Linked DNA regions of Magnetospirillum sp. XM-1. The protein of the gene in region 2 interacts with the protein of the main gene of each other region in a pairwise test. Links are inferred from orthologs where the notes say so. Each region holds a gene or a part of one and is shown on either strand. Other genes may lie near its edges. The genes, in order: secB, secA and ybgC.

Region 1 (5,653 bases), 650 kb from region 2 along the record:
GCGCCGCCGAGCGCGACTTCCTGGCCCGGCACCGCCGCCATGGCACCCGGCTGGTGGTGCTCGACATCCCCCTGCTGTTCGAGACCCGTGGCGAGAGGCGCTGCGACCTGGTGGCGGTGGTCAGCGCCCCGGCCTTCCTCCAGGCCGCCCGCGTGCTGGCCCGGCCCGGCATGACGCGGGCCCGCCTCGACGCGGTGCTTGCCAAGCAGATGCCCGACGGGCAAAAACGCCGCCGGGCCGACGTGGTGATTCCCACCGGTCTGGGCAAAGGCCCGGCGTGGAAGCGGCTGAAGGCTTTGGTTCAGAGAATGCGGGGCTGCCGCCCCGACCCGCTTGGGGCCTTGGGCCCCAAACCCCATTCATGAATCAAAAGGGGGTCTGGGGCATAAGCCCCAGATGGGTTCGGGCGATAGCCCGATGGTTACTGGCGAAAGGCGAGAATCCATGCGCGAGATCGTGCTCGATACGGAAACCACCGGCTTCGACCCGCTGTCCGGTCACCGGCTGGTGGAAATCGGCTGCGTCGAGCTGTTCAACCACCTGCCCACCGGCAACGTCTTCCATCGCTACTGCAATCCCGAGCGCGACATGCCGGAGGAGGCGTTCAAGGTCCACGGCCTGTCCGCCGAGTTCCTGTCGGACAAGCCGCTGTTCGCCGAGATCGTCGCCGACTTCCTGGAATTCATCGGCGACGCGCCGCTGGTGATCCACAACGCCGAATTCGACATGCGGTTCCTTAATGCCGAGATGGCGCGGCTGGGCTTTCCGCCGCTGCCCATGAGCCGCTCCATCGACACCGTGCTGATGGCGCGCAAGAAGTTCCCCGGCGCCCAGGCCAATCTGGATGCGCTGTGCCGCCGCTTCGAGATCGACAACACGCACCGCACCAAGCACGGCGCGCTGCTGGATTCGGAATTGCTGGCCGAGGTCTATCTGCAGCTGATCGGCGGCCGCCAGCCGGGCCTCGAGCTGGGGGGCGGCAAGGGCAATGGCGGCAATTCCGCCGCCGCCGCGTCGACCGTTCAGGCCAAGCGCGAGTTCCGCGCGCCCCGGCCCCATGCCCCGACCGAGGAGGAAACCGCGGCGCACACGGCGTTCGTGGGCAAGCTCAAGAACGCCGTGTGGCTCAGGGAATAGTCGACCCATAGGCGAGCTGCCGCCCGCACCCGCTTGGGGCCCAGGGCCCCAAACCCCATTCATGAATAAAATGGGGTCCGGGGCATTGGCCCCGGATGGGTCTGGGCGATAGCCCAGTAGGCTTTCTCAGGCCTGACCGGCGGCCTGCTGGGCGTTCATCTCCTCCACGCGGGCGCGGTAGAGCTGGACGAAATCCAGGGGCTGCAGCAGCAGCGGCGGCAGGCCGCCATCACGGGTCATGTCGGCCACGATGTTGCGGGCGAACGGGAACAGCAGACGCGGGCACTCGATCAGCAGCACCGGATGAATCTGGTCTTCCGGCAGGTTGAGGGTGAACACGCCGGCATAGGCCAGTTCCAGGATGAACAGCGCCTTGCCTTCCAGCAGGGCCTCGACCTTGAGGTGCAGCACCACTTCGTAGGCGTTGGCGCCCACATTGGCGACGTTGACGTCCACGTGGATCGGAATCTCGGGGTTCTTGCCCTGCATCTCGATGAACGAGTGGGGGGCGCCGGGGATTTCGAAGGACAGGTCCTTGATGTACTGCATGTTGACCTGCAGCTGGGGCAGATCCTCGGACGGCGTCTGGGCGTCGGTCATGGTGCTCTCCGATGGAAAATCGTTCAAAGGGCTGGCAAGGGGCGTAGCACGGACACCTTTACGGCTCAAGCCGCTTGTGATCCGGGGACGGGGGCGGGCCGGATTCCGGCGGAATGATCTCGTATTCGCCGTCGATGACGGTGGGCCCGGACTGGGGGGCCGGTCCCTGGTTCGCCACCACCACGCGGGACGCCACCGCGCGCAGCAGCAGGACGCGCACCGGCCTGAACATCAGCAGCAGCGCCAGCCCGTCGGAGATGAAGCCGGGCAGCAGCAGCAGGAATCCGGCCAGCGCGATGCACAGCCCGTCGAACACCGCCGGTCCCGGCGGCTCGCCGCGTTCCATGCGGGCGCGGACCTCCAGCGCCATGCCCAGGCCGCCATGCCGCAGCAGGACCGAGCCGGCCAGGATGGCCAGCACGGTCAGCGCCACGGTGGCCAGTCCGCCGATGGAATCGGCCACGTGGATCCAGACCATGATCTCGGCCACCGGCAAGGTCAGCGCGCCGACCAGGAAAGCCCATGCCATGCTTGCTCTTTCTCCCAACCCGCCTTATGTCTTTGACTGGACTTGCACTCTACCCTGGACCGGCCTGATGAACGACGGCTATCACCTTCTCGACATCGTTTTTTTCGCCATGGTCGCCGCCTTCCTGGTGCTGCGCCTGCGCAGCGTGCTGGGCAAGCGCACCGGCGCCGAGCGTCCGCCCGAACAGTGGACGCCGCCGGATTCCGCCGCCGATAACGTGGTGGATCTGCAAAGCGTCCGCCGCTCGGCCTTCGAGCCGCCGGCCGAAACGCCCCTGGGCCAGGGTCTGGCCGCCATCCGCGCCGCCGATCGCGGCTTCGACCTGGACGTGTTCCTAGGCGGGGCCAAGGCGGCGTTCGAGATGATCGTCATCGCCTTCGCCCATGGCGACAAGGCGACGCTGCAGCCGCTGCTGGCCCCCGACGTGTACCGCCATTTCAGCGATGCCATCGAGGCAAGGCGCCAGCATGGCGAGACGCTGCAGACCGAACTGGTGGGCATCCGCTCGGCCGAGCTGGTGGAAGCGGGCATGGACGGCCGCTTCGCCGCGGTGACCATCCGCTTCGTCAGCGAGCAGGTCAACGCGCTGCGCGACGCCAAGGGCGAGGTGGTGGAAGGCAATCCCGAGCGGGTCATCGACGTGGTCGACCTGTGGACCTTCCGCCGCGACACCCGCTCCGCCGATCCCAACTGGGCGCTGGCCGCCACCCATACCCCCGAGCCATGAGGACAAGGGCCGCCGCCCTGCTGCTGGCCGCGTCCCTGGCCGGCTGCGCCACGCCGGAGCCGGCTCCCAGGCCGCCGCTGCCCGGCCCGGATCGCATGGTGCTGCAGCCCATTGCCTTTGACCGGCTGGCCGGCTGGTCCGCCGACGACATCGCCCGCGTGCTGCCCGCCCTGCAGAAGTCGTGCAACCGCATCACCAAGCTGCCGGTGGACAAGTCCATCGGCTTCGAGGGCGTGGGCGGCACCGCCGCCGACTGGTATTCCCCCTGCGCCGCCGCCGCCCGGGTGGCGGCGGGCGACCATGACGGCGCGCGCGCCATGTTCGAGACGTGGTTCACCCCCTGGCAGGTTACCAATGACGGCCGGGCCGACGGCCTGTTCACCGGCTATTTCGAGCCGGAGATCAGGGGCTCGCGCCATCGTAAGGGCGCTTATGTCCACCCCATCCACGGCAAGCCCAATGATCTGGTCGTCACCAAATCCGGGCCGGAAGAGCAGGCGATCGGCCGGATGGAGAACGGGCGGCTGGTGCCCTATCACACCCGCGCCGAGATCGAACGGGGCGCCCTGGCCGGCAAGGCCCCGGTGCTGGCCTGGACCGACGATCCGGTGGATCTGGCCATCATGCATATCCAGGGTTCGGGCCGGGTGCGCCTGGACGACGGCACGGTGATCCGCCTGGGCGTGGCGGGCAGCAACGGCCATAAATTCATCGGCATCGGCAAGGTGCTGAAGGACGAGGGCAAGCTGGGCGCCGACACCTCCATGCCCGCCATCCGCGCCTGGCTGAAAGCCAATCCCGAGGAAGGCCGCGCCCTGCTGGCCCGCAATCCTCGCTATATCTTCTACGGCCCCAATCCTGCCACCGACGGGCCCATGGGCACCGAGGGCGTGGCCCTGACGCCCGAGCGCTCGCTGGCCGTCGACCCCCGCTTCGTACCGCTGGGCGCGCCGGTCTGGCTGGACAGCGTCGATCCGGCGGGCCGGCCGCTGCGGCGCATGATGATGGCCCAGGATACCGGCGCCGCCATCAAGGGCCCGGTGCGCGGCGACGTCTTCTGGGGAGCGGGCGAAACCGCCTTCCAGATCGCCGGCAAGATGAAGAGCCCCGGCCGCCTGGTGGTGTTCCTGCCCAGGGCCCGGTCTCCCCGTCTGGCGCAGGCGGCCGAGAGGTAGGGGTTGCCTTCCGGGTCCCTCTTCTCCATCCTTCGCCCTGACATCATGATCTCACCGTGGAGAGGATCGCGGCGATGAGCCGGTTGCTGGCCGAGTGGCGCGAACGCAAGGGGCGCGAGGAGGAGCTGCTGCACGAGCAGCTGTGCGTCGCCATCCGCGGTGGCCAGGTCCAGGTCTACACCGATCCCCGCCTGCTGGACTTCCAGGGCTCGCCGGTGCATCAGCACTGGGATCACCTGCTGCCGCTGACCATCGAATCCACCCTGGCCCTGGTGATCCTGCTGGCCACCGGCGTCGCCACCGGCATCGTCGCCATGACGCTGTGTGTGCTGGCCCATCTTTACGGCAACAAGTACTACGTGGCGTGGCGCTTGAAGACTCGCGCCCTGGCCTATCTGATGGGCAATTACCAGCAATTCGTCACCCTGTGGCAGCTGGGCGGCATCGCCCTGGTGGTCAAGGGCGTCAACGAGGCGCCCTGCCTGGCGCCCAAGGGCGACTGGCGCAAGTTCATCCGCCGCAATCTCGGCGAGGGCGAGACCCAGACCCAGGCTCCCATGGCCAACGCTCCGGTTCCCGCCGGCCCGCGCATGACCGCGCCGCCCGCCCAGCCGGCGGCGCCGACGCCCGAGCCGGAAGCGGCTTTTGAACCGACTCCCGAACCGGCCCCGGCCATGGTGGTGGAGACCGCCCCCCTGGCCGACGCCATCCAGCCCGCTTCCGCCGTTGCCGTCGAGCCCGACATCGCGCTGGCTCCGCCGAGCCCCAAGCCCGGCGACCGCTGGGCCTCCGTCACCGACGAGGACCCGCCCCGCGACGAGGTCGTGCCCAGATCATGAGCCGGACACGTCTGGTCGAGCCGCGCCAGCCTCGCCGCCGGGCGGTCAGCGCCGACGAGATCCGCGTGTGGAAGGCGGTGGTGGCCGACGCCAAGCCGCTTCCCGGCCGTTCCGTCCCCACCGAGCCGCCGCCCGGCGCCGAGACCGGGCCGGAACCGGTGGCCTCGCCTCCCCCCCCCCCCGGCAAACCGCCGGTCCGGCCCTCGGCCCATCCCCCCGCGCCGCCCCGTCACGGGCATGGCGAGCTGCGCCACGGCAGCTCTCCCGGCCTGGACCGCCGCTCCGCCGAGCGCCTGAAGAAGGGCGAGATGGAGATCGAGGCCGATATCGACCTGCACGGCCTGACCCAGGACGCGGCCCATGCCCAGCTGCTGACTTTCATCCAACGCTGCTGGGTTCAGCAGCGGCGCTGCGTCCTGGTGGTGACCGGCAAGGGATCGCAGGGCCACGGCATCCTGCGCGCCCAGGTGCCGCGCTGGCTGAACCAGAGCCCATTGCGCGAACGCATCCTGGGCTTCTCCTACGCCCAGCCCCGCCACGGCGGCGACGGGGCGCTTTATGTCCTGATCCGCAGGCAACGGGCATGAGACGAAAGACGGACGATGAGGCCGGATTTCGGCTCCGGCGGCCATTGAGGCCGCGGCCA
Region 2 (6,030 bases):
ATCCGGTGCTGTCGGTGAAGCCGATGACCCGAACGGACTTGGGCTTCAGATCCTTCTGGGCGGCCACGACCGCCTTCAGGCGCTCGATGTCGTGGGTGCCCAGCCGGCTGGAGCCGGGAGTGAAGAAGACAACATAGGCGTTGTGGCCCCAATTGCCCCAGCCATGGCCGTAGCCGGCACGGTCGCCGTAGGCATAACCGCCGTAGCCGTAGCCGCGGGACCAGGGCGTTCCAGACAAGGCGATTTCGACGCGGCGGTTCTTGGCCTCGCCTTTATTGTCGGGGGTGGCGACGGCAAGGCCGCCCTCGCCCAGGGCTGCTTCGGAAATCATTCCGGGCGGGACGCCTTCCTTGGCCAAGGCGCCGGCGACCGCGTCGGCACGGTGCCGGGCCAGCCGCATATTGGCTTCGGCGGTGCCGACCGTGTCTGTATGGCCGGTCACCGAAACCATGGGAGCATGGAACTGCGCCTGGGCGGCGGCGGCTTCCTTCACCGTCTGCAGGGCCTGGGACGACAGCTTGGCCGACCCCGAGTCGAAGGCGACCGAGAACGAGCGGCGCACCTCGGCGGCCATGGCGTTGGTGGGGGCCGGCTTCTTCAGCATCGGCTCATGGGCCAGGAAGGTGGTGCGGCAGGGGGCGGCGGCATTGCCTTCTGCCTCCTGCTCCAGCCAGCAATCGAAGGCCACCTGGGCCTTGGCGGCGGCGGCGGGAACCCGCTCGGTGGCCCCGGAGGCAAGATACGACACCAGACGGCCGCGGGCCGCGCCCAGTTCCGGCTGGCGTGGGCCGGGAATCGGCCGCAGGGTCAGTTCATCCGGCTGAACCACTTCGCCGGCCGCAACGCGCAAGGCCTTGCGGGCCGTCAGTGAGGCGTCGCGCCATTCCACTTCGGGGACGGCCTGCTGCAGCGTGTAGGCCTTATATTCCTGAAAGAGGGCCTGGGTGAAGGGAGTGCCCGCAGGCGTGGGGGAGGCCAGGACCTTGTAAACGTCGGAGACGTCCGCAGGGGTGGCGCAGGCGGCCAAGGCCGCGGCGGCGCCCAAGCCTGCCCAGCGTGTGATCTTCTTCATGTCTCACTCCTCGTTTCATCGATGGCAGCGACATCATTAAGTTCGGCTGGGCGTGGATCGGCGGAGTTTCTCAAAGTAGTTTCTGACAATTTAGAGCGTCGAACGCTAAATCGGAGACGGGCTGTCACCCTCAGCCTAAAACAAAGAGTCTTTCTGGCGCCTATGGCAACCGCCCGAGGCCGAAAGATACTTCGCCGTGCTTTGCATGACAGCGCATTTCATATTTGAGGTTCGCCGCTCTAGGGCGATCTTGAAAAAGACTGAGTCTAGGCGCCGATGGCAACAGACACCACGGGCAGCCCGTCAAAATTTTGACCGCCTCCCCATCCAGCAGTATTTAGAATATTTTAAGATATTGATTCCGGCTAGCCAAATTTGTCGAGGAGAGGGTATCGCCGGGGCGGCCGCTCCTCGCATGGCCCAGAGAATTGCAGGGGGGCGAACACAAAGGCCCGCCCCTCCCGCGCGGGAGGGGGGCGAGGCGGACTTTCGAATTCAAGGCCCGGTTATGACCACATCAAGGCTGGTTCAGCCCGCCGCCCCGTGGCAGTGCTTGTACTTCTTGCCCGATCCGCAGGGGCAGGGCGCGTTGCGCGGCGTCGAGGACCAAGTGGTGGAATCGTTGGGGTCCACGGCGGTGTTGCGCTGGGCGAAGGCCACCGAGGCGGCCTCGCCGCCCGAGAAGGCGGGATCCTCGCGGCTTTCCCGGGTGCGGGCGGGGCGCTGGGGCGTCAGGGCCTGCTCGGCTTCCTCGTCGTTGGAGAAGCGCAGCTGGACGTGAGCCAGGATCGAGGTGACGCGCTCGCGCAGGTCCAGCAGCATCTGCTCGAACATGTTGAACGCTTCGCGCTTGTACTCGTTCAAGGGGTCGCGCTGGGCGTAGGCGCGCAAGGAGATGCCCTGGCGCAGGTGGTCGAGCTGGAGCAGGTGTTCCTTCCACGCCTGGTCGAGGATCTGCAGCAGCATGCTCTTTTCGACCATGCGCATGGTGTCGGGGCCGTATTCCGCCGCCTTGGCCGCCGCCTTGCGGTCGGCGTGGTCGGTGATGCGGGTGCGGATCTCCTGGTCGGCGATGCCTTCTTCCTTGGCCCAATCGGCGATGGGCAGGTCCAGGTTGAAGACGCGCAGCACTTCCTCGTGCAGCGCCGCCACGTCCCACTGGTCGGCATAGGCGCGCTCGGGGATGCAGCGGGCGACCATCTCGGCGATGACCTCGTGGCGGAAGGCGACGATCTCTTCCGAGACGTCGTCGGCGCTCATCAGGTCCTTGCGCTGTTCGTAGATGACCTTGCGCTGGTCGTTCATCACGTCGTCGAACTTCAGCAGGTTCTTGCGGATGTCGAAGTTGCGGGCCTCGACCTTCTGCTGGGCCTTTTCCAGGGCCTTGTTGATCCAGGGATGGACGATGGCCTCGCCGTCCTTCAGCCCGAGCTTCTGCAGCATGCCGTCCATGCGCTGCGAGCCGAAGATGCGCATCAAATCGTCTTCCAGCGACAGGAAGAACTTCGACGCGCCCGGATCGCCCTGGCGGCCCGAACGGCCGCGCAGCTGGTTGTCGATGCGGCGGGATTCGTGGCGTTCCGAGCCGACCACGTAGAGGCCGCCGGCTTCGCGCACCTTCTGCTTGTTGGCCTCGATCTCGGCCTTCAGGCCCTCGATGCGCTTGGCGCGCTCGGCCGGATCGGTGATCTCGGACAGCTCCATCCTGGTGCGCATGTCCAGATTGCCGCCCAGCTGGATGTCGGTGCCGCGGCCCGCCATGTTGGTGGCGATGGTCACGCCGCCGGGCACGCCGGCCTGGGCGACGATATAGGCTTCCTGCTCGTGGTAGCGGGCGTTCAGCACCTGGTGCGGAATCTTCTTCTTCTTCAGCATGTCCGACAGCAGCTCGGACTTCTCGATGGAGGTGGTGCCCACCAGCACCGGCTGCATGCGGGTGCGGCAATCCTCGATCAGGGTGACGATGGCCTCGTACTTCTCGCGCGCGGTGCGATAGACCTCGTCGTCGTGGTCCTTGCGGCTGACGGACAGATTGGTGGGAATCTCCACCACTTCGAGGTTGTAGATCTCGGCGAACTCGCCGGCCTCGGTCATGGCGGTGCCGGTCATGCCGGCCAGCTTGGGATACAGGCGGAAGTAATTCTGGAAGGTGATCGAGGCCAGGGTCTGGTTCTCGTTCTGGATGGTGACGCCTTCCTTGGCCTCCAGCGCCTGGTGCAGGCCCTCGGAATAGCGGCGGCCTTCCATCATGCGGCCGGTGAACTCGTCGATGATGACGACCTTGTCGTTCTTGACGATGTAGTCCACGTCGCGGGTGAACAGCTTGTGGGCGCGCAGAGCCTGGTTGACGTGATGGACCAGGGAGACGTTACCGATGTCGTACAGCGTGCCCTTCATCAGGTCGGCGGCGCGCAGCATCTCTTCCACGTGTTCGGTGCCGCGGTCGGTGAGCGTCACGGCGCGCACCTTCTCGTCCTTCTCGAAATCCTCGGGCACCAGGGACGGCATCAGCTTGTCGACCAGCCGGTAGAGTTCGGAATTGTCCTCGGTGGGGCCCGAGATGATCAGCGGCGTGCGCGCCTCGTCCACCAGGATCGAGTCGACCTCGTCGACGATGGCGTAGTTGAAGGGCCGCTGGACCATTTCCTCCAGGCGGAACTTCATGTTGTCGCGCAGATAGTCGAAGCCCAGCTCGTTGTTGGTGCCGTAGGTCACGTCGCAGGCATAGGCCTGCTGGCGCTCGAGGTCGTCCAGGCCGTGGGTGATGACGCCGACGGTGAGGCCGAGGAAACGGTAGATCTGGCCCATCCACTCGGAATCGCGGGCAGCCAGGTAATCGTTGACGGTGACCACGTGCACGCCCTTGGCCGAGAGCGCGTTGAGGTAGACCGGAAGCGTGGCCACCAGGGTCTTGCCTTCACCGGTGCGCATCTCGGAGATGCGGCCCTGGTGCAGGACCATGCCGCCCAGCAGCTGGACGTCGAAATGGCGCTGGCCCAGCGTGCGCTTGGCGGCTTCCCTGACCGTGGCGAAGGCTTCGACCAACAGGTCGTCCAACTCGACGCCGTTCTCGAGGCGCTGGCGGAACTCGGCGGTCTTGGCCTTCAGTTCGTCGTCGGAAAGCTTCTCGAAGGCCGGCTCCAAGGCGTTGATCGCCTCGACATGCTTTTTCAGCGGCTTGAGAACTCGGTCGTTGGCGGTTCCGAAGATCCGCCGGGCAAGGGCGCCGAACATGAAGCTTCCCCAAGGTAAGAGAGCAGGCCCGCAGAAGGGGCCAATCGCGACCGGCAAGAGATAGAGGCCGGCCCGCGATCTGTCAATGTTGCGGGCCGGTTTGGAGTCGAAGGAATGCCGGTTTTCAGGCCGCCCGGCGCAACGCGTCGGCCATTTCCTCCAGCAGGGCGAGGACTTGGTGCGACGTGTCGTTCAGCAGGTCCACCTCGGCCATGGCGGCTTCCACCTCGCCCCGGGCATGCAGTTCCAGCGCCCGCTTGCCGTGGGCGTGGACCGCCTGGTGGGGTTCCTTCAGGCGGGCATAGGCGGACAGGCCGGTCAGCCGCTCGTCCTTCAAGGTGTCGTACCACTTGCCCAGGCGGCAGGTGTGGTGGTCGGCCAGCTTGTCGGGTGTAAGCTCGTTGCGGCCCATGATGCGGTCGATGATGGAACGCTTGAAGCGGATATGGTCGTTCTTGGCCACCTGCAGCAGGGATTCGGCGGTGCCCAGCTTGGCGAAATCCTCGGCGCGGCGGTCCAGAACGCCCGCCGCCTCGGTCATGGCCCCCAGCACCTGGGCGATTTCCTCCAGATTGTGCTCGGAGAGATTGGCGATCTCGCCGGTGGCGGCCGAAACCTCGGCCGCCGCGGCGTTCTGCTGGCTGAGAATGCCGGCGATGTCGTGCATGCGCCGGGTCACCCCGTCGATGCGCCCGGCGATGGATTCCAGCCCGCCGGTCACCTGGCCCACGGCGGCCATGCCGTCGTTGGCGGCGCCGCGCGAGCGTTCCATGGACTGGCGGGCGCCGTCCATGTCGCTGACCAGGGCCTCGATGCGCGAGCGGATGTCGATGGTGGCCTTGGCGGTCTGGTTGGCCAGGGTCTTGACCTCGCCCGCAACCACGGCGAAGCCTTTTCCGGCCTCTCCCGCCCTGGCCGCCTCGATGGTGGCGTTCAAGGCCAGCAGGTTGGTCTGGCCGGCGATGTCCTCGATCTGGTTGGTGATGGCGGCGATCTGGTCCGAGGCCCCGGACAGGGCCTCGATCTTGGCGCCCACATCGGACACCGCCTGCAGCAGCCCGTCCATGGCCTGGCGGGCGGTGGCGGTGGCGGCGACGCCCTCCTGGGCGGCGGCTTCGGCGTCCGAGGCCTCGCCGGCGGCGATCTCCGAGGATTGCGAGATGGTGTTGACCGAGGCCACCAGCTGTTCGATGGCGCTGGCGATGGACTGGCTCTGCTCCGAGGCGCGGCGGACCGAACCCGACATGCGGGCCAGCACCACGCCGGCCTCGTTGCTCTGCATGGCGGCCTCGACGATGCCTTCCAACTGCAGCTGCATGCCATCCTTGAGGGATCTCTGCCCCCGTTCCAGTTCCGTCAGGCTCTTCTGCTGGGCGGCCTCCAGCTCGGCGGTGCGCTCCACCTCCTTTTGCACCACATGGACGGCGCGGGCCATGTGGCCGATTTCGTCGTTGCGCTCCCGGCCGGGGATGTCGACCTGGAAATCGCGCCGGGCGATGCGGTCCATGGCGGCGCTCATGGCCAGCACCGGGCCGGTGATGGAGTGGCTGAGCAGGATGCCCAGGATCACCGCCACGACGGCGGCCCCCAGGATGGTGCCGATCATGGTCCGGCGGGCATCGGACAGCTGGGCGGCGTAGTGGGAGGCGTCCATGGCGATCTCGGCCACGCCCAGCGGCTTGCCACCGTAATCCTTGACGGCGCGGCCCAGCACGGCGACGCGG
Region 3 (5,770 bases), 2.7 Mb from region 2 along the record:
GATTCATTTCGTAGATTTCAGTATTGCCGCTTTCGGCCATGCTGAAGATGACCTTGTTGCCGTCGGGCGAGAAGCGCGGCGCGAAGGTCATGCCCGGGAAATTGCCCAGCGATTCACGCCGGCCGGTATCCAGGTTGAAGATGTAGACCCGGGGCACGCCCTTGAAATACGAGAGGTACGTGATCTCGCGGGCGCTGGGCGAGAAGCGGGGTGTCAGCACCAGTTCCGACCCGTCGGTGAGGAAGCGGTGGTTCTCGCCGTCCTGATCCATGATGGACAGGCGCTTCTTGCGGTCGTTCTTGGGACCGGATTCCGCGATGTAGACGATCTGGGTGTCGAAATACCCGTCCTCGCCGGTCACCCGCTTGTAGATGGCGTCGGCCACCTTGTGCGACAGCCGCCGCCAATCCTGGGGCGAAGCCGACAGCGTCCAGCCGGTCATGTAGGCTTCGTTGAACACGTCCCACAGGCGGAATTCCACCCGGATGCGTCCGTCGGGGCCGCTTTCCACCTTGCCGCTGACCAGGGCTTCCGCGTTGATGGCCTTCCAGTCGGGAAAGCGCGGACCGGCCTGCAGGGAGGCCACGGTCTGGATGAAGGCCTTGGGGTCGATGGGCTTGAACAGCCCCGAACGCTCCAGATCGGCCGAGACCACCCGGGCGATGTCGGCGCCGATGCGCCCGTCCTGGGGCTGGCCGCCGGCGAAGTCGGGAATGGCGATGGGCAGCGGCTTCATCTGGCCGCGGGTGATGTCGATCCGCACCTCGGCGCTGGCGGGCAGAGCCGCCAGGACCCCGAGGACGACGAAGGCGGCCAGCGCCGCGAGCGAGCGAATGCGTGACATGGGGATCATCTTCCTGCCGCGAACTTGGGGTTGAAGGCCAACGTGAAATCCTTGAACTGCTCGTACTTGTCCACCGGAATGGGCAGCGGGCTGGCGGCGCGCACGGCGCGGCGCGCGCTGTCGGCGGCGGCCTGGTAATAGGGATTGAGCATCATCATCGGGTCCGCCTTGATCTCGGCGGCGGTGACGGTGCCGTCGGGCAGCACCGAGACCTGGATCATCACCACCAGCTTGTCGGCGTCCTTGGCGCCGGCCGGCACGTTCCAGAACCGCTCGATATGGGCGCGGATACGGTCGCGCTCGGTCATGGAGACCGGCTCGTTGGGATTGTGCGACGCCGAGCCCCTGACCGATTGCGGCGCGGTCTGGGTGGCGGTCTTGTTCTCCGGCACCGAGGGCTTGAGCTTCTCGGTGGACTTCAGGAGCTTGTCCAGTTCGTCCTGGGGCGTCGGCTTCTTCTTGTCCACCGACTTCAGCAGCGAATCCAGCTCGTCCTTGACGTCCTTGGTCTTCTTGGGCGGCTCGGGCTTGGGCGGCGGCGGAGGCGGCGGAGGCGGCTCCGGCTTATGCTCGGGCTTGGGCTCGGGCTTAGGCATGGGGGCCGGCTCCGGCTTGGGCGGAGGAGGCGCGGGCGTGGGCGGCGGCGGCGGCGCCGGGGTAGGCGGCGGCGGCGGCTTGGGCGGTTCGGGCTTGGGCGGCTCGGGCTTCGGCGGTTCCGGCTTGGGCGGCTCGGGCTTCGGCGGTTCCGGCTTGGGCGGCTCGGGCTTCGGCGGTTCCGGCTTGGGCGGCTCGGGCTCGGCCTTCTGGGGCTCGGGCTGGGGCTTGTTGTCCTGGAGCGGCGGCGGGTTGGTCTTGGCGCCGATGGGAACGATGTCGACGACCAGCGGCGCTTCCTCCACGGGCAGCTCGCGCCAGAACTGCGGCAGGCCGAACACCGCCAGCAGGAACAGCGCCAGATGCAGAAGACCGGAGAAGACGTAGCTTTCGCGCCGCATTTCCATGACGGGAGCCTAGCGACCTCCCTTCTTGGCCGGCTTGGCCGGTTCCGACGAGCCCTTGACCTCGGTGACCAGGGCGACCTTGGCGAAGCCGGCGGCGCCCAGCGTGCCCATCACCTCCATCACCCGGCCGTAATCGATGCCCTTGTCGCCGCGCACGAAGATGCGGGTCTCGGGCTTCTGGGCGGTGATGGCCTGGAGACGGGGCGCCAGTTCGTCGATCTGCACCTCGGTTTCCTGAATCCAAATCTTGCCGTGGGCGTCGATGGACACCGACAAAGGCTGGTCGTCGCCCTTCAAGGGGGCCGACGAGGTCTTGGGCAGGTCCACCTGCACGCCCGCGGTGAGCAGGGGCGCGGTGACCATGAAGATCACCAGCAGCACCAGCATGACGTCGACCATGGGGGTGACGTTGATCTCGGCCACCGGCCGGAACTTGCGGGAGTGCCCCTTGCGGCTTCCCAGCGAGGCTCCCATCAGGCCTTCTCCTCGAGCTGGCGCGACAGGATGGCGCCGAATTCACCGGCGAAATTCTCCAGGCGCTTGGAATAGCGGTCGAGATCGGTGGAGATCTTGTTGTAGGCGATCACCGCCGGAATGGCGGCCACCAGGCCGAGAGCGGTGGCGAACAGCGCCTCGGCGATGCCGGGCGCCACCACGGCCAGCGAGGTGTTCTTGGTCGCGGCGATGGACTGGAACGAGTTCATGATGCCCCACACCGTGCCGAACAGGCCGATGAACGGCGCCGTCGAGCCCACCGAGGCCAGGAAGCCCAGACGGCGCTCCAGCAGCTCCATCTCGCGGCCCAAGGTGACGCTCATCACCCGGTCGATGCGCTGGGGCAGGCTGGCCCTGGTCGAATCGCGGTCGGCCAGGCCCTTGGCCGCCGAACGCCGCCATTCGCGCATGGCGGCCACGAAGATGGACGACATGGGATCCAGCGGCCGGGCGCCGATGCGGTCGTACAGCTCCTCCAGCGAGCCGCCCGACCAGAAGGCTTCCTCGAACTGGTCGGCCCGGGTGCTGAGCTGGCGCACCTTCATCAGCTTGTCAAAGATGATGGCCCAGCACCAGAACGAGGCCAGAAGCAGGGCGATCATGACGAACTTGACGATGATGTCGGCGCGCATGAACAGCGCCCACATGGACAAGTCCATCTGCGCCGCCGCTCCGGCCGCCCCTACTGCCTGAGAAGGATCCATGATACCTACCGCCTTTCGCTGATCCGCTTCGCGAACAATTCCCTGACCGGCGCCGGAATGCGGGCCGGTTTGCCGGACAGGGTGATATAGCCCAGGCGCACCCCGATGCGCACCAATTCAGTTCCGTCTTCGGCGCGGATGATCCGCTGCTCCAGTTCAATACTGGCGCCGCCGATGGAAGTCACCTCGGTTTGAACCGAAAGCAGGTCGTCCAGCTTGGCCGGACGTCGGAAATCCATGTTGGCCGAGCGCACCGCGAAGGCGGTTCCCTCACCGTCTTCCAGCATTTTCCGCTGGCTGACGCCCAGTTCGCGCACCAGCTCGGTGCGCGCCCGCTCGGCGAAATTCAGGTAGTTGGAGTGGTAGACGATGCCGCCGGCATCGGTGTCCTCGTAATAGACGCGGATGGGGAAACTATGAACGCTCATTCCCCCTCCTCATCCATGCGGGTCAGAAGATCCAGCTGCACCAAGAGGTCCTTGGGCGGATTGATGCCGATATGCTTGAAGCCCGAAGCCGACAGCATGCGGCCCCTGGGCGTGCGCTGGATCATGCCCTGCTGCAGCAGATAGGGTTCGACCACCTCTTCCAGGGTATCGCGGCTTTCCGAGAGCGCCGCGGCCAGGGTTTCCACACCCACCGGCCCGCCGCCGTAATTCTCGGCGATGCAGCGGAGATAGCGGCGGTCCATGGCGTCCAGGCCGATGCGGTCCACTTCCAGACGGTTCAGCGCCGCGTCGGCGATGGCGGCGTCCACCGGCGACTTGCCGGCCACGGCGGCGAAATCGCGCACCCGGCGCAACAGCCGTCCCGCCACGCGGGGCGTGCCCCTGGACCGGCGCGCCACCTCGGCCGAGCCGTCGGCGGTCAAATCGAAGCCCAGCACGCGGGCGCCGCGCGACACGATGGATTCCAGTTCAGCCGGCTCGTAGAAATTCATGCGGCACGGAATGCCGAAACGCTCGCGCAGCGGCGTGGTCAACAGGCCCGAGCGGGTGGTCGCCCCCACCAGGGTGAAGCGGGGCAGATCGATGCGGACAGAGCGGGCCGCCGGCCCTTCACCGATGATCAGATCCAACTGAAAGTCCTCCATCGCAGGATAGAGAACCTCCTCTATGGCAGGATTAAGGCGATGGATCTCGTCGATGAACAGGACGTCGTTGGGTTCCAGATTGGTCAGCAGCGCCGCCAGGTCGCCAGCCCGCTGGATCACCGGACCGGAGGTGGCGCGAAAGCCCACCCCCAGTTCACGCGCCACGATCTGGGCCAGCGTGGTCTTGCCCAGGCCGGGCGGGCCGTGGAACAGCACGTGGTCGAGCGCGTCGCCACGGCCGCGGGCGGCATGGATGAACACCTTCAGGTTCTCGCACACCTGCCGCTGGCCGACAAAATCGTCGAGCGACAGCGGCCGGAGCGAGGTCTCGGCATCGGCGAGGTTCTGCTCGGGCGAGACCATGCGCGGCGTCATGCCAGCAGCCCCTTGCCCAGGCGCTTCAGCGCGGCGCGGATCAGGGCCGACGAATCGGCGTCATCACCCAGCTCGCGGGCGGTTTCCCCCACCGCCTGGAAGGCTTCCAGGCGCTTGTAGCCCAGGTTGACCAGGGCGGAGACGGCGTCCTCCAGGCGGCCCGAGGCGGCAGGCAGCGGCGCGGCCGAGGCCACGGCGCCGGCGGCGGCATGGAAGCCGCCCAGCGCGATCTTGCCCGCCTTGTCCTTCAGCTCGGTGAGGATACGCACCGCCAGCTTCGGCCCCACGCCGTTGGCCCGGGTCAGTCCGGCCTTGTCCTGCGCCGCGATGATCTGCAGCAACTGCTCGGGCGAGGCCACCGACAGGATGGCCAGCGCCACCTTGGCCCCCACGCCCTGCACCGTGGTCAGCAGGCGGAACCAGTCGCGCTCGCCGGTCTCGAGGAAGCCGAACAGCGAGATGGCGTCTTCACGCACCTGGGTCTCGACGAACAGGGCGGCGGCGGTGCCCACCTCCAGCCGCGCCAGGGTCTTGGCCGAACAGGCGACCAGATAGCCGACGCCGTTGCAATCCACCACCGCCCAGTCGTCACCCAGCGAATCGATCAGGCCCTTCAGCTTGGCGATCATCGCGCGCCCGCCTTTGCCAGTTTCTGCTGCGTGCCGCGATGATGGGCGTGGCAGATGGCCACCGCCAAGGCGTCGGCGGCATCGGGCGTGGCGGCGAGGCAGCCGGGCAGCAGGGTCTTCACCATCATGCCCACCTGCTCCTTGGCGGCGCGGCCCGTCCCCACCACCGATTGCTTGACCAGGGTGGCGGCGTATTCGCCCACCGGCAAGCCGGCCTTGGCGGGCACCAGCAGCACTACACCCCTGGCCTGGCCCAATTTAAGCGTGCTGGCCGGGTTCATGTTGACGAAGGTTTCCTCGACCGCCGCCTCGTCGGGACCGAATTCGGCGATCACCGCCATGATGCCGTCATGGAGCTGAACCAGGCGCTCGGCCAGATCGGCGGAGGCATCGGGACGGATCACCCCGTCCGCCACATGGCGCAGACGGTTATCGACCGCATCGACGATGCCCCAGCCGGTATTGCGCAACCCAGGATCAAGCCCCAGGATTCTCATCAGCCAAGCTTTTCCATGATCTCGTCGGGAATCTCGAAATTGGCCTGGACGCGCTGGACGTCGTCGTTGTCTTCCAGGATGTCCAGAAGCTTCAAGAGCGTACGGGCGGTTTCCTCGTCGGCGACCGGCACG

The links.
Region 1: the proteins of secA (region 2) and secB interact in binary tests that used the Escherichia coli proteins (3 or more experiments, as listed by UniProt). The link is inferred for Magnetospirillum sp. XM-1 from one-to-one orthologs.
Region 3: the proteins of secA (region 2) and ybgC interact in binary tests that used the Escherichia coli proteins (3 or more experiments, as listed by UniProt). The link is inferred for Magnetospirillum sp. XM-1 from one-to-one orthologs.

What each region holds. Positions count from the first base shown.
Region 1 is NZ_LN997848.1:767,989-773,641, reverse strand. The notes cover bases 1-2,882. They hold secB (protein-export chaperone SecB), read right to left. Parts: upstream 1,738-2,882; coding sequence 1,264-1,737; downstream 1-1,263. Other genes in these bases: XM1_RS03755 (Tim44/TimA family putative adaptor protein), read left to right, coding at 2,334-2,882; XM1_RS03760 (FxsA family protein), read right to left, coding at 1,796-2,266; dnaQ (DNA polymerase III subunit epsilon), read left to right, coding at 445-1,137; coaE (dephospho-CoA kinase), read left to right, coding at 1-365. Outside these bases: more of XM1_RS03755, read left to right, coding at 2,883-2,993; XM1_RS03750 (murein transglycosylase A), read left to right, coding at 2,990-4,168; XM1_RS03745 (hypothetical protein), read left to right, coding at 4,243-5,007; XM1_RS03740 (Smr/MutS family protein), read left to right, coding at 5,004-5,594. UniProt on the Escherichia coli protein: One of the proteins required for the normal export of some preproteins out of the cell cytoplasm. It is a molecular chaperone that binds to a subset of precursor proteins, maintaining them in a translocation-competent state.
Region 2 is NZ_LN997848.1:1,415,801-1,421,830, forward strand. Bases 1,401-4,659 are described here. They hold secA (preprotein translocase subunit SecA), read right to left. Parts: upstream 4,307-4,659; coding sequence 1,601-4,306; downstream 1,401-1,600. Other genes in these bases: XM1_RS06790 (cache domain-containing protein), read right to left, coding at 4,431-4,659. Also shown: XM1_RS06780 (OmpA family protein), read right to left, coding at 1-1,072; more of XM1_RS06790, read right to left, coding at 4,660-6,030. UniProt on the Escherichia coli protein: Required for protein export, interacts with the SecYEG preprotein conducting channel.
Region 3 is NZ_LN997848.1:4,106,932-4,112,701, forward strand. The notes cover bases 1,762-4,760. They hold ybgC (tol-pal system-associated acyl-CoA thioesterase), read right to left. Parts: upstream 3,473-4,760; coding sequence 3,050-3,472; downstream 1,762-3,049. Other genes in these bases: XM1_RS19010 (TonB C-terminal domain-containing protein), read right to left, coding at 1,762-1,845; tolR (protein TolR), read right to left, coding at 1,855-2,319; tolQ (protein TolQ), read right to left, coding at 2,319-3,044; ruvB (Holliday junction branch migration DNA helicase RuvB), read right to left, coding at 3,469-4,512; ruvA (Holliday junction branch migration protein RuvA), read right to left, coding at 4,509-4,760. In the rest of the region: Tol-Pal system beta propeller repeat protein TolB, read right to left, coding at 1-853; more of XM1_RS19010, read right to left, coding at 850-1,761; more of ruvA, read right to left, coding at 4,761-5,141; crossover junction endodeoxyribonuclease RuvC, read right to left, coding at 5,138-5,638; XM1_RS19045 (YebC/PmpR family DNA-binding transcriptional regulator), read right to left, coding at 5,638-5,770.